Polyangium mundeleinium: one gene and its partner. The protein of the gene in region 1 interacts with the protein of each later gene in a pairwise test. Links are inferred from orthologs where the notes say so. Each region holds a gene or a part of one and is shown on either strand. Other genes may lie near its edges. The genes, in order: POL67_RS39375 and murG.

Region 1 (8,470 bases):
GGCCCTCTGCCGGGACGCGCTTCGCCTCGATATGGGCGCGGGCGGCGGCCTCGGTCGGGAAGAAAGAGATATCCCACCGGAAAAACGCAGGCGAGATGATGCGCCCTGCCCGGTGCGTGGTGTGCACGAGCGTGCGAATGCCGAAGTTCGCGCCGTAGGCGAAGCCATTCCGAAAGGGATAGGCTCGGCTTACCCGCGCCCAGGCCCCGCGCGCGCCTGCGCCGAGCGATTCGAGCTCGCCGAGACCGAGGAGCAAATCGACGGGGCCGAACCGGTCGCCGACCGCGAACAGGATCCGCTGCATCTCCAGGATGTCCTGCAGCTCGTTTGGCCCACGGAAGACGACATGGATGAGATCCGGCCGCTCCAGTCGGACCGAGTTCATTCCCACGTCCCAGCTCGGCGTCGGACGATCGAAGGGATCCACGGTACGCCACGCTACCACCTGTGCAAGGCCCATACAACGCTGGTAAATGTAGAGGATGGGTGGCATGGGGAACCGTCGGGGTGCAATCTTCCTCGCTGGCGCGCTTTTCGTCGGTTGTGGCGAAGCGCCGGCGATCGAGGCGACTGCGACGGCCTGGCCCGAGGCCGACGCTCTGTTCCACGTCGAGCCCCGCTGGCTCGGCGCCGACGACGCCTATTCGGTCGACCTCGGCGGCGGCCGTGTGCTCTGGCTCTTCGGCGACAGCTTCATTGCTACGAGTGATGCGCATGTCCGCGGCGAATCGCGTCTCGTGCGAAACAGCGTCGCCATCCAGAATGGGTACGACCCGAGCGAGGCCTCGATCGAATTTTTCTGGAAGGGCCCGGAGGCCGAGCCGGCCTCCTTTTTCTCCGAAAAAGACGACATCTGGTATTGGCCCGGCGACGGCGAGCGCATCGGCGACAAACTCTATCTGTTCATGATGGCTGTCCGCGCGGCGAGCGGCGGCCTCGGCTTCGAGGTGTTCGATGCTGACGTCTTCGTCGTCGAGAACCCCGACGACGCGCCGCCCGTATGGGTGATGAAGGAGCTCGAAATGCCCTCGAACGACGCGGGCGTCATCGTCGGCTCCGCGAGCGTGCTCGTGCACGACGATCACCTTTACGCCTTTGGCGCGCAGGAGTCCGAGGGGCACGACATCCACCTGACGCGGTTTCCCCTGCCTGCGTCGGGCGAGATCGATTTCACCAAGCCCGAATCGCTCGGCCTCGCCTTCGAGGACGGGCAAACCGAGCTGACGGTGCACCACGACCGCGTGCGCGACCTGTGGATCGAAGTGCAGGCCGAGGGCTTCGGCGCCTCCGATCTCGCGCTTCGCACGGCAAACGACCTCCGCGGCCCCTTTTCCGACCTCGAAACGTTCTACCATCCCCCCGAATCCGACCGCGAGGATACCCTCGTCTACGCCGGCAAGGCTCACCCCGAGCTCGAAGGCGCCGATCTCGTGGTCACGTATGCCTCGAACAGCCTCGATTTCTCCACGCTCCTCGCCGACACCTCGCTCTATTTCCCCCGATTCGTGCGCGTGAGCTTGCGCGCGCCCTGATCGCGGCTTCGCGCGCGGGAGCCATCTATCGTCGGAGCGACGGATCGGGTAATCTCGATCCATGCTGCAAGGATCTTCCGCTTCGACTTGGGCTGCCCTCCTGGGCGTGATGGGCCTCGTGATCGCGTCGGCGTGTGGGGACGCTGGGTCCAGCGCGTCGTCCGGGGGCGGCGCGGCCGGCGCCACGTATGGCGCGGGCGGGATGGGCGGCGTGGGCGCGGGCTCCGCGGGCGCGGGCTCGTTCGGCTGCAATCCGGCCTGTGTTGCGCCGCAGAAGTGCAGCGCGGCGGGCACGTGTATCGATCCCGGCACGTGCGCCGTCGCCAGTGACTGCTCGGCGGGCATGAAGTGCGACGGCGCCACGAAGACGTGTGTCCCCGGCGGCGACTGCGGCGCGCAGGAGGCCAAGGTCGAGACGATCCCGCCGAACATGCTGCTCGTGCTCGATCGATCGTGCTCGATGACGGCGCTCGTCGGCAACGTGACGAAGTGGGACATCGCCGTCGCCGCCATCAACAAGATGACGACCGATTACACCGGCAAGATCCGCTTCGGCCTCACGCTTTTTCCCGACCTCGTGACGCCGAACTGCCAGCAGGCCGCGATTCCCATCCCGGTTGGCCCCGACAACGAGACGCCCATTCAAGAGCTGCTCACGGCGGCGCTCGCGAAGGCGGACAAATACTTCCCGGACGGGCCCTGCGTCACGAACATCCAGACGGCCGTCACGCAATCGACGACCGAGCCCGCGTTCAACGACACCGATCGCGACAGTTATGCCGTGCTCATCACGGACGGCAAGGAGACGTGCGGCTCGGACGCGACGACCGAAATGGAGATCAAGAATCTCTTCGAGATGCGCGGCATCCCGACGTTCGTGATCGGCTTCGGGGCGGGCATCGACCCGGCGCAGATGAACAAGTTCGCGAACGCCGGCGGCGTCCCGGCCGCGGGGGCGAACCCGTATTACGACGCCTCCGACCAGGCGAGCCTCGACATGGCGCTCGCGACCATCGCCAAGAAGACGCTCTCCTGCGCGTACACGCTCGACACGGTCCCGCCGAACCCGAGCGAGATCTACGTCTTCTTCGACAACACGACCGAAGTGAGCCGCGACGACACGAAGACGGACGGGTGGACCTACGATGCGGGCAAGAACCAGGTCGTCTTCTACGGCCCGGCGTGCGATAGCTTGAAGAACGGCGTGGTCATGGACCTGGATATCGTCCTCGGGTGCCAGGAGCCCACGCCGAACTGATCCGGAAGGTCCGATCCCGTTCATGAAGCAGAAGCCCGACCCGCGAGCCCCCGGCGCCCAGGCCCCCGAGATCGTCCACGGCCTGCGCGCCTGCCTCGCCGTCTTCGCCCGCCGCCCGGACGACGTCCTCGCCGTCTCCTACGGCCGCGAGGCGCGCCGCGACCTCGAGACCCTGATTCGCTGGGCCGCGGCGCGCCGTGTCCCCTGCCACGAGCTGCGCGACGACGAACTCGAGCGGATCGCGCACACGAAAAACCACGAGGGGCTCTGTCTCCATACGCGGCCGCGGGCGTGGCTCGGAACGAACGAGCTCGCGGACATGCTGGTCCGCACGCGCGGGGCGGCCATCGCGCTCGAGCGCGTGCGGAACCCCTACAACATTGGCGCGATCGTCCGGAGCGCGGCGTTTTTCGGCCTCGACGCCGCGCTCCTCGGCGCGCCGGCCCCGCACCCCGGCCTCCCGCCCGACGCCGTCCGCGTGGCCGAGGGCGGCGCCGAGCAGCTCGACTTCTCCCGTACCACGGACCTGCCCGACACCCTCGCGCGCCTGCGCACCCGGGGCGTCACGATCGTGGGCGGCGAGAGCGACGCCGCGGCGAACGCGTTCGGGTTCGCCTTCAAGCGCCCGGTGGTCCTGGTGCTCGGCCACGAGCGCGAGGGTCTGTCCGAGCGCGCCAAGGCGCAATGCGACGCGCTCGTGGCGATCCCGGGGGCCGGGTCGGTCGGGTCGCTGAACGTATCGATCGCGGCGAGCGTGCTCCTGGCGGAGGTTGTCCGGGAGAACCTGCTCGGGAAAAACCCGTCCCCCGCGTCGCCCGCGCCCCCGGCGCCCGTGGCGTCGCCTGCACGTCCGCCCGCGGGCCCGCCGCGGGGGCGTCCGCCGCGGCGACGCTGACCCCCGCGGCTCACCCCACCTTCCGCGCCCGCGTCGTCCCCAGCGTCTTTCGCACGAGGAGCCGGTCTCCAGCTTCCCCCACCTGGACGAACCCCGCCTGCAGGAACGTGGCGAGCAGCCCCGCCTCCTTCCCGGGCCGCGGCTTCGGCGGGTACGCGTCCACGAACGTCACCCCTTTGGCCCTGAGCGCGCGCTCGGCCTCGGCGAGCAGCACCCGGCCGAGCCCGAGCCGCTGGTAGCGGGGGGCCACGAGCAGGCAGGCCACCGTGGGCACCCGCCCCGCCGTCGTGGAGGCGCCCGGCCCGAAGGCCGCGAGGGCGCCGACCAGGCAGAGCGCCGCGGGAAAACCCCCGACGTACCCGGCAAAACCTTTGAGCCGTCCGGCGTGCATGTCGACTTCCAGGATGTTGATTACCTCCCAGGGGTCGAGCTCCGGTGGCTGTCCTGACAGACCGGGAAAAACGGCGTCCGGCACCTCGTCGAGCTCGTGCTCCAGCAGCGCCAGGCTCTCGGCCACCGTCGTGGGTTCGTCGGGGGAGACGGGAAGGACGTACGTGTCGAGCATGGGGTTTTACGGGACCGGACCGCAGAGGCCCCTCAATGAGCTCCATGTGTCGAACGACCCGTTCGTCCGTAAAAAAAGTGAGACCACGTAAAATAAATCGTGCTCCGTGGGAAAACCGTAGGGGAGGTCACGGTGGAGGGGATGCACGCGACAGGGATCGCGGCGGCGGGCGGGGCGCGTTATGTTTGGCTCGATGGTCCGGAAATTGGGGCTGCCCGTCCTCACGCCGAAGCCGCCGCCGCCGACGGTCGACGCCATGCGCAAGCGCCTCGGCGGCCGCGCCTCGACCGAGCCCGGGGCCGGCGACGCGGTCACGTTCACCACGCCGGGCGGCGTTCGGCTCACGGGCGTGGTCCTGTTCGTCCGGGGAGACGAGCTCGACGTGTGGGTCGACGAGAACGTGGTCCGCCGGACCCGTCGCGCCGTGGCGGCCCCGCTCGACGCCGAGCTCCCGCGGGACCTCGTGGCGATCGCCGCCGACGCGCGCGTCTTCGCCAAGCTGACCGAGGGCCAGCGGATCCGTTACCTCGACGAGGGCCGGGTGGACGAGGGCACGCTCGTCGAGAAGTGCCGCTTCGGCGCGCTGGTCGAGCGCGGTGACGCGACGATCGTCGGCCTCGGCTTCCGCAGGCTCTGGCCCGCGGACGCAACGCCCGCGCGCGAACCCTCGTAGATCAGAGGCAACTACAGAGCGGATCGTCCAGCGCGCACGCGCAGCCCGTCGTGACCCGTGTGTTCGGTTTTCCCGGGACCGTGGCTGTGTCGTGCTTGTGCTTGTGCGGGTTCAGGCCGGTCGGCGGCTCGGGCGGCGTCTTCGGCAGCGCCTCGGCCTCGGGCGAGGGGGGCGGCGTGGGCGGCGCTTGCGCCTCGGCGGCCTCGGGCTTCACGGCCTCGGTCGTCGCGGTGGGCGCGGGCTCGCTCTTGCCGCAGGCGGCGACGATCAGCGAGGCGCCCACGGCGAGGCGCAGCCGGGGCAAACGCCGGGCAGGTGGGGGGCTCGGCTCGGGATGGCGGAAGAGGACGTTCCCCTCCTCGTCGTGCTCCACCCGCACGCAGAGCGAATGCGGCCGGGCCGAGGCGATCAGGCGATCGGCCTCGTCGGGCGTGAGCTCGGCGAGCGCGACGACCTGTTTGTCACACGAACCGCAATGTCGCCGCGCTTCCGACCCCGTCATCGACTCCCAGCGTTCGCTGCAAGGCTCGGCGATGTGGAAGCGGCGGAGCATGGAAACGAGTCTACGCCCGTGGGCCCGAAAAGGGGAGCCCTGGGAGCTACGCCCCGCCGTGCCGGGCCTGCGCGAACGTCCCGAGCCCGCTCACGACGGCCGGGGGGATCTCGTGCGCCCCACCGTGCGGCACCCACGTCACGCGCGCTTTCGCGGCGGTCATCATGTCCCGGAGGATCTCGGCGCGCCCGAAAGGCAGGAGCGGATCTCGCCGTCCGTGCGAGATGAACGCCGCAAGCCGCTCCCCGACGGCATCGAGCCCGGCCTGCCAGCGCTCGCCGCCGAGCCGGGTCCCCGAGAGCACGGCGAGGCCGGCGAAAGGCTCGCGGAGGTGGGTCACGAGCTCGGTCGTGACCATGGCGCCCTGGGAAAACCCGCCCACGACGAGCTGATCCCGCCGCACGCCGTATTCCTTCCCGAGGACCTCGACGGTCTCCGCGAGCGCATCCCGGGCCGGCGCGAGTCCTTCGGGCACCTCGTCGAGGCGCTTCATGGCGCCGTCGATGTCGCCGCGCATGAGGAGCGTCATCAGCCGATCCATGCCGATGTCCCACCAGGCACGTCCGCGCATGCCGGGGCCGACCTCGACTTCGAGGGGGGCTTCGGGGAAGAACCAGCGGACGCCGCGACCGGCGTCGATGACGCGGCAGAGGCTGACGAGGTCTTCCCCGGGCGCGCCGAAGCCGTGGCAGAGCAGAATCGCGGGGCCGTCGCCGCCGCCGCGGTGATCGTCGCCGCCCCGAACGTGGACGCGGAGGGGGCCGAAGGTGCGGGGTTCCATGGGGCGGGACCGTAGCAGGATTTCGAGGGGGTGCGGGGGGTGGGCGAAGGGAGGGCGCGTGGCGTGAGGGACAGGGAGATTGGCGGTATCGGCGGGAGGACGCTGGGGTGGCATCCCTGGGCAAACGGTCTCCGATTCCAGGCCGAGCTTGTGCCAGCGGCGGAGGGGTGGCATGCTACGAGCCAGACGTCGGCGAGGGAAAAACGCGTGGAAAAGCGAACCTTGGAGCAGCTCGAAGCGGCGCTCGATGCGGTCAGCAGGGACCTGGCCCCGCGCGTCGAAGAGCTCGCGCAGAAGAGCACCGCGGGCGCCCTCACGCCTGAAGAGTACCGGGAGTACGCCGAGGTCGTCCGCCTGAACGACACGCTCAGCCTCCTCAAGCTACAAGCCGAGGAGTTCTGGACGATGCGCGCAGCATCGTGAAGCTTCCCAGCGACGTGCGGGAGATGGTCCAGCGGCGTGCCCAGGGCGCGTGCGAGTACTGTCGGTTTCCCGAGAGCGCGTCGATTCTGCCCCATCAGGTCGACCACATCATCGGGCGACAGCATCGGGGATCGGATGGCGTGGACAACCTGTGTCTCTGCTGCATTCGCTGCAACCTGAAGAAGGGGCCGAACATCGCGTCGATTGACCCCGCGACCAGCGCCATCGTGCCGCTCTATCACCCGAGGCGGCATTCGTGGGGGACCACTTTTCCGTGGGGTCGGAGGGAACCGTGGAAGGGGGGACGGCCGAGGGGCGCGCGACGGTGCAGCTCCTGGACATGAACGACGAGGGGCGCGTTCGGCTGCGCGCATGGCTCTTGCGCCGTGGATGGCGTCCTTGAGCGGATGGGACGCTTGGGCCAAGAGGGCGGAGTCTTCCGAGGAATCATGATGGCCACTGGCACAGGACAATCGATCGATGACCATCAAGAATGACACTGTGAAGCAGCGAAAATTCCTGGAGTCGATGATCGACGACAACTACTACCCGAAGCACCTCGTCGAAAAGGGGCAGCGGCTCCTCGTGGCGCTCGCGGAGCGCATCGAGAAGGAGGCGCCCAAGGGGAACGCGGTCTACGCGCTCACGCACGCCACGACCGAGGCGTTCAACGATCTCCAGGAGGAGTTTTTCGAAGCGGAGAGCGAGATCGAGACAATGGCGCGCGAGGCCATCGCGGAGGACATCGGCTTTATCCTCAAGGCCTACGGCTATGAATTCGACATCGAGGAGGCGCTCGCGCCGCGGGATTGGTGACGCGCTCATGATCGGCGTCCAGGTGCAGATCGTGCGATATGCCGACGACGCGCAGCCCGGCTGGGTCGAGTGCCACTTGATCGACGCGCACGGCCGCCGCTGGTCGTTTCTCCAGAAGGTGCCAATCGTCACCGAAGCTGCGCTGGATCAGCAAAGCGAGTACCCACAACCGGGCATCCTCGCTTGCGAGGTCGTCACGCGGCACGAAGGTGTCGTTCGCATCGATACAACGCAACCGTGGGACATTGATTCGATCGAGGGGGAGAAACAGTTCGACGTGCAAGAGTCCCTGCTGGTCGAGGTCGACTGGTACCTGTAGCAAGAGACGATTCCAGCGAGATCGACGCCGCGCCCGTGCGTTTCGTGTCGCCGGACATCCGTCCTCGCGTCGATTTCAGCAGGAGCGGACCTCGTCTCGGTCCCCACAGCGCGGTTTTCCGTTGATCACCCCGCCCCATGGGAGGACGCTTCCCCGCGGAGCAAATCCCCATGCCCGACCCCCTTCTCCTCCGCTTTCGTGCGATTCCGGGTGAAAACGTCGACGTGCCGGTCGTCCTCGCCGGTGCTGGAAAAGAGGCGGCCGAAAGCTGGAAGGACGCGAGGCGCACGCCGGGCGTGCACGTCCTTCTCGCCGGGGATCGTGATTACGTCGTGAGCCTCGCGCCCCCGTGTCGGAGGCGACGATCGAGATGCTGGAAGCACACCGGAAGAAAAGCGCGCAGCTCGTCTTCCCGGGACGAACCCCCGTGCGGCGCAGGATCGCCGACGTCGCCGTCGTGCCGGCGGCGAGGCTCAGGCAGAGCGGGCCCGTCGCACTCGCCGCGGCAGCGCTCGATTTGACGGCCGGGCGCGAGGGCGCACCGTCGTTATGGCTCTTGCCCGATGGTTCGTTCGCCACCGAGCCGGGGCCGCCGCCGCGTGGCCTCGACGCAGGCCCCGCGCTCGTCCGCGCCGCGCGCTGGGTCTCGTCCCGC
Region 2 (4,412 bases), 7.7 Mb from region 1 along the record:
GGGAAGAAAGTGTTCATCGGCGGCAACTTCGGCACGCCGCTCGCCGAGGTCGTGGGGCAATCGTTCGACGCGATCGTCCTCGAAATTTCGAGCTTCCAGGCCGAGCGGGTGCCCACGCTGCACGCCCGCGCCCACGCGTTGCTCAACATCACCGACGATCACCTCGACCGGTACCCGGACTTCCAGGCGTACGCCGACGCGAAGGGCAACCCCTTCGTCCCCATGGGTCCCGAGGATACGGCCGTGATCCCGCACGGCGATCCGCTCTGCGCGAAGCAGGCCGCCCGCGGCGGCGCCCGTGTGGTCACGTTCAGCGCGACCGACGAGGCCGCCACCGTGCGCCCCGTCGGCGGCTCGATCGTGCATCGCGACGCGTGGCACAGCTTCCCGCTCGACGCGCTCCAGATCGCCGGCAAGCACAACGTCGAGAACGCATGCGCGGCGCTCGGCGTCGTGGCCGCGTTCGACGTGCCCTTCGACGACAGCGCGGACGCTTGGCTCTCGCGCGCCGTCCGTGCCTTCCGCGGCCTCGGCCATCGCACCGTGCTCGTCGGCGTGAACGACAGCGTACGTTACTACGACGACTCGAAGGGCACGAACGTCGGCGCGTCGGTCGCCGCGCTCCGTGGCCTCACCGAGGACAAGGCCGTCCTCATCGCGGGCGGCAAGGACAAGCTCGGCGCGTACGAGCCGCTCGTCGACGCGCTCCGCGACAAGGGCCGCGGCCTCGTGCTCATCGGCGAGGCTGCTGATCGGATCGCCGCGGCCGCGCAGGGCGTGCTCCCCATCGAGCGCGCCGGATCCATGGCCGAGGCCGTGCAGATCGCGCGCCGACTGGCCCAGCCCGGCGACGCCGTCCTGCTCAGCCCCGCCTGTTCGAGCTTCGACATGTTCCGCGATTACAAGGATCGCGGCGACCAATTTGCCCAGGCGGTCCAGTCCATGCTGGAGGTTCGGTCGTGAGCAGCAGCGCCGTCCTCTCGGGCAACCATGCGATCGGCGAGCGCCGCCATTCGAGCGCGCCCCCGCCGAAGAACCGCCTCCTTCCGCCGAGCGATCCGCCACCCGCGCCGCCGAAAAACGAGGCCCGCGCGCCGCGCAAGGAGAGCCCCGGCGCCGGCAACGGCGTCACCGCGCTCCTCCGTTCGAGCAAGGCCGGCCCCGTGGACTCGGTGCTCGCGGCCGTGGTCATCGCGCTCGTCGGCTTCGGCGTCGTCATGGTCTACAGCGCGAGCGCGATCGAAGCGACCGTGAAGTACCACGACGCGCAGTTCTTCCTGAAGCGCCAGGGCGTCTACGCGCTCGTCGCGCTCTTCACGATGTGGCTCGTGAGCCGCTTCGACTACCGCAAGCTCAAGCCCTTCACGTACCCGATCCTCGTCGCGGTCACGCTCATGCTGGGCCTGACGATCCTCGGCCTCGGCCACAAGGCCGGCAACGCCTACCGCTGGATCGCGATCGGCCCCGTGCACATCCAGCCAGCAGAGACCGCCAAGCTCGGCATCGTCCTCTGGCTCGCGTACTCGCTCTCGAAGAAGGCCGACACGATCAAGAGCTTCTCCGTGGGCTTCTTGCCGCACCTGATCGTCGTCGGCTTCCTCATCATGCTGCTCTTGAAGCAGCCCGACTTCGGCAGCGCCGTCGTGCTCCTGTTCCTCACGTTCACGCTGCTCTTCGTGGCGGGCGCGCGCCTGCCGTACATCGCAGCGTTCACGGCCCTGCTCGGCATGGGCGCGGCTGCGCTCGTGGCCTTCAGCGACTACCGCTACCGGCGCTACCTGGCGTTCATCGACATGGACAACCACCGCCAGGACCTCGCCTATCAGCCCTTCCAGTCCGTCATGAGCTTCGGCTCCGGCGGGTGGACCGGGCTCGGCCTCGGCAAGGGCCTGCAGGTGCTTTACCTGCCCGAGGCGCACACGGACTTCATCAGCGCGATCATCGGCGAGGAGCTCGGCTTCCTCGGCATCCTCGGCCTCGTCACCGCGTACCTCGTCATCGTCTCGCGTGGCGTGAAGATCGCGCTCGAAGCGCACGACGACTACGGCAGCTTCCTCGCGTTCGGCATCGCCACGCTCTTCGGCGTGCAGGCGCTCGTGAACCTCGCCGTCGCCATGGCCATCCTGCCGACGAAGGGCCTCACGCTGCCGTTCATGAGCTACGGCGGCTCGTCGCTGCTCGTGAACGCCGCCGGCGCGGGCGTCCTGCTCAGCGTCAGCCGTCCGCGGACGAACGAGGTTCCGCGAGAGAAGCCCGCGCCCGTGCGCACGAGCGAGGGCGCGCCGAGCGCGTCGGCCCTCATCGCCACGGAGGCCCAGGATGGGGCCGCGGCCGCGGAGGGAGCGAGCGCGTGACGACCCTTCTTCTCGCAGGCGGCGGCACCGGCGGCCACGTCTTCCCGATGCTCGCGGTGGGCGAGGCGGTTCGTGCCGCCGACCCTTCGGCGCGTGTCGTCTACGTCGGCACCGCGCGCGGCCTCGAAGCGCGCGTCGTGCCCGAGCAAGGTGGCGAGCTCGAGCTCCTTGACATCCTGCCCCTGCGCGGCGGAGGAGTTTCCGGGTTCCTGAAGGGCGCGCAGCACGCCGCGGCCTCGATCCCCGCCGCGCGGGATCTCGTCCGCCGCCTCGGGCCGTCGGCCGTCCTCTCCGTGGGCGGTTACGCGGGCGGCCCCGTGTGCTTCGCGGCGCGCACGCTCGGCGTCGCCGTCACCGTGCTCGAACCGAACAGCGTGATGGGCCTGTCGAACCGCCTGCTCGCGCCGTTCGCCGTGCGCGCCTACACCACGTTCCCCGAGGTCGATCGTTTCTTCCGACCGAGCATCGTGCGCCGCCTCGGCGTGCCCCTCCGCAAGGCCTTCGCGCCCGCGCCGTACGAGGTCCAGAAGGACCAGCTCTCGATCCTCGTCCTCGGCGGCAGCCAGGGCGCCAAGGCCTTGAACGAGACCGTGCCGCGCGCGATTTCCCAGGTCGTGAACCAGGTCCCGGGCCTGCGCGTCGTCCACCAGACGGGCCGCGAGCGCGAGGCCGAGGCGCGCGCGCTCTACGAGTCGCTCGGTTTGTCCGGGGCCGCCGAGGTCGTCCCGTTCATCGACGACATGGCCCGCGCGCTCGCGTCGGCCGACCTCGTGATCGCGCGGGCCGGCGCCTCCACGCTCGCCGAGCTCTGCGCCGTCGGTCGCCCCGCGATCCTCGTCCCGTATCCCTTCGCGGCCGACGATCATCAGCTCAAGAACGCGCGCTCGCTGGAGAAGCGCGGCGCGGCCGTGGCGCTGCCGCAGGCCGAGGCCACGGCCGATCGGGTCGCGGAGGAGATCCGCAAGCTCGCGGGTTCGCCCGAGGGGCGCGCTTCCATGGCGCGCGCCGCGGCCGAGATCGGGGCGCCCGACGCGGCGAAGGCCGTGGCGGCGGACTTGCTCGAGCTCGCGCGTTTGCGGGAGTCGAAACACCGGGAGAAAGCCCGGGGAAGGACGGCATGATGTTCCGCGGGCGCGTCCGGCACATCCACTTCGTGGGCATCGGCGGCGTGGGCATGAGCGGCCTCGCGGAGATCCTCCGCTCGCTCGAGTTCGACGTCTCCGGCTCCGACGTGAAGAGCGGCTCCACGACCCAGCGTCTTGCCTCGCTCGGCGTGCGCATCGACATCGGCCACCGCGCCGAGAACGTCCGCGGCGTCGACGTCGTCGTGTATTCGAGCGCGATCCGCGCGGACAACCCGGAACTCGTCGAGGCCCGCGCGCTCGGCATCCCCGTCATCGGCCGCGCCGAGATGCTCGCCGAGCTGATGCGCGTGAAGTACGGCGTGGCCATCGCGGGTTCGCACGGAAAAACCACGACGACCTCGCTCGTCGCCACGGTGCTCCGGCACGCCGGCCTCGATCCCACGGTCGTCGTCGGCGGCAAGATGGCCGCGCTTGGTTCGAACGCGCGCCTCGGCGCCGGCGATCTGCTCGTCGCCGAGGCCGACGAGAGCGATGGCTCGTTCTTGCGCCTGACGCCCACGATCGCCGTGGTCACGAACATCGACCCCGAGCACCTCGATCACTACGGCACCCACGAGAAGATCAAGGACGCCTTCATCGAGTTCGCCGCGCGCGTACCCTTCTACGGCCTCGCCGTGCTTTGCCTCGATCACCCGCACGTGCAGGACATCCTGCCGCGGATCCCGCGCCGCCACGTCACGTACGGCGTCTCGCCGCACGCGGACTACTGCGCGCGCGGCATCCAGTTCCGCGGCCTGGAGACGAGCTTCAACGCGTATCGCCGCGGCCAGCCGCTCGGCGGCTTCACCGTGAAGATGCCCGGCGCGCACAACGTGCTGAACTGCCTCGCGACGATCGCCGTCGCCGACGAGCTCGAAGTCCCGCTCGACGTCACGAAGCAAGCCCTCGCCACCTTCGGCGGCGTCGCGCGTCG

The links.
Region 2: the proteins of POL67_RS39375 (region 1) and murG interact in binary tests that used the Escherichia coli proteins (3 or more experiments, as listed by UniProt). The link is inferred for Polyangium mundeleinium from one-to-one orthologs.

Annotation. Positions count from the first base shown.
Region 1 is NZ_JAQNDO010000001.1:9,985,190-9,993,659, reverse strand. Bases 1,998-4,748 are described here. They hold POL67_RS39375 (TrmH family RNA methyltransferase), read left to right. Parts: upstream 1,998-2,812; coding sequence 2,813-3,685; downstream 3,686-4,748. Other genes in these bases: POL67_RS39365 (hypothetical protein), read left to right, coding at 4,444-4,748; POL67_RS39370 (GNAT family N-acetyltransferase), read right to left, coding at 3,696-4,250; POL67_RS39380 (vWA domain-containing protein), read left to right, coding at 1,998-2,790. Also shown: POL67_RS39390 (hypothetical protein), read right to left, coding at 1-385; POL67_RS39385 (DUF5005 domain-containing protein), read left to right, coding at 492-1,532; more of POL67_RS39380, read left to right, coding at 1,594-1,997; more of POL67_RS39365, read left to right, coding at 4,749-4,923; POL67_RS39360 (hypothetical protein), read right to left, coding at 4,925-5,476; POL67_RS39355 (alpha/beta hydrolase), read right to left, coding at 5,523-6,257; POL67_RS39350 (hypothetical protein), read left to right, coding at 6,465-6,680; POL67_RS54365 (HNH endonuclease), read left to right, coding at 6,704-7,024; POL67_RS39345 (DUF5713 family protein), read left to right, coding at 7,161-7,496; POL67_RS39340 (hypothetical protein), read left to right, coding at 7,504-7,815; POL67_RS39335 (hypothetical protein), read left to right, coding at 8,165-8,470.
Region 2 is NZ_JAQNDO010000001.1:2,300,740-2,305,151, forward strand. What follows is about bases 1,414-4,412. They hold murG (undecaprenyldiphospho-muramoylpentapeptide beta-N-acetylglucosaminyltransferase), read left to right. Parts: upstream 1,414-2,350; coding sequence 2,351-3,475; downstream 3,476-4,412. Other genes in these bases: ftsW (putative lipid II flippase FtsW), read left to right, coding at 1,414-2,354; murC (UDP-N-acetylmuramate--L-alanine ligase), read left to right, coding at 3,472-4,412. In the rest of the region: murD (UDP-N-acetylmuramoyl-L-alanine--D-glutamate ligase), read left to right, coding at 1-963; more of ftsW, read left to right, coding at 960-1,413. UniProt on the Escherichia coli protein: Cell wall formation. Catalyzes the transfer of a GlcNAc subunit on undecaprenyl-pyrophosphoryl-MurNAc-pentapeptide (lipid intermediate I) to form undecaprenyl-pyrophosphoryl-MurNAc-(pentapeptide)GlcNAc (lipid intermediate II).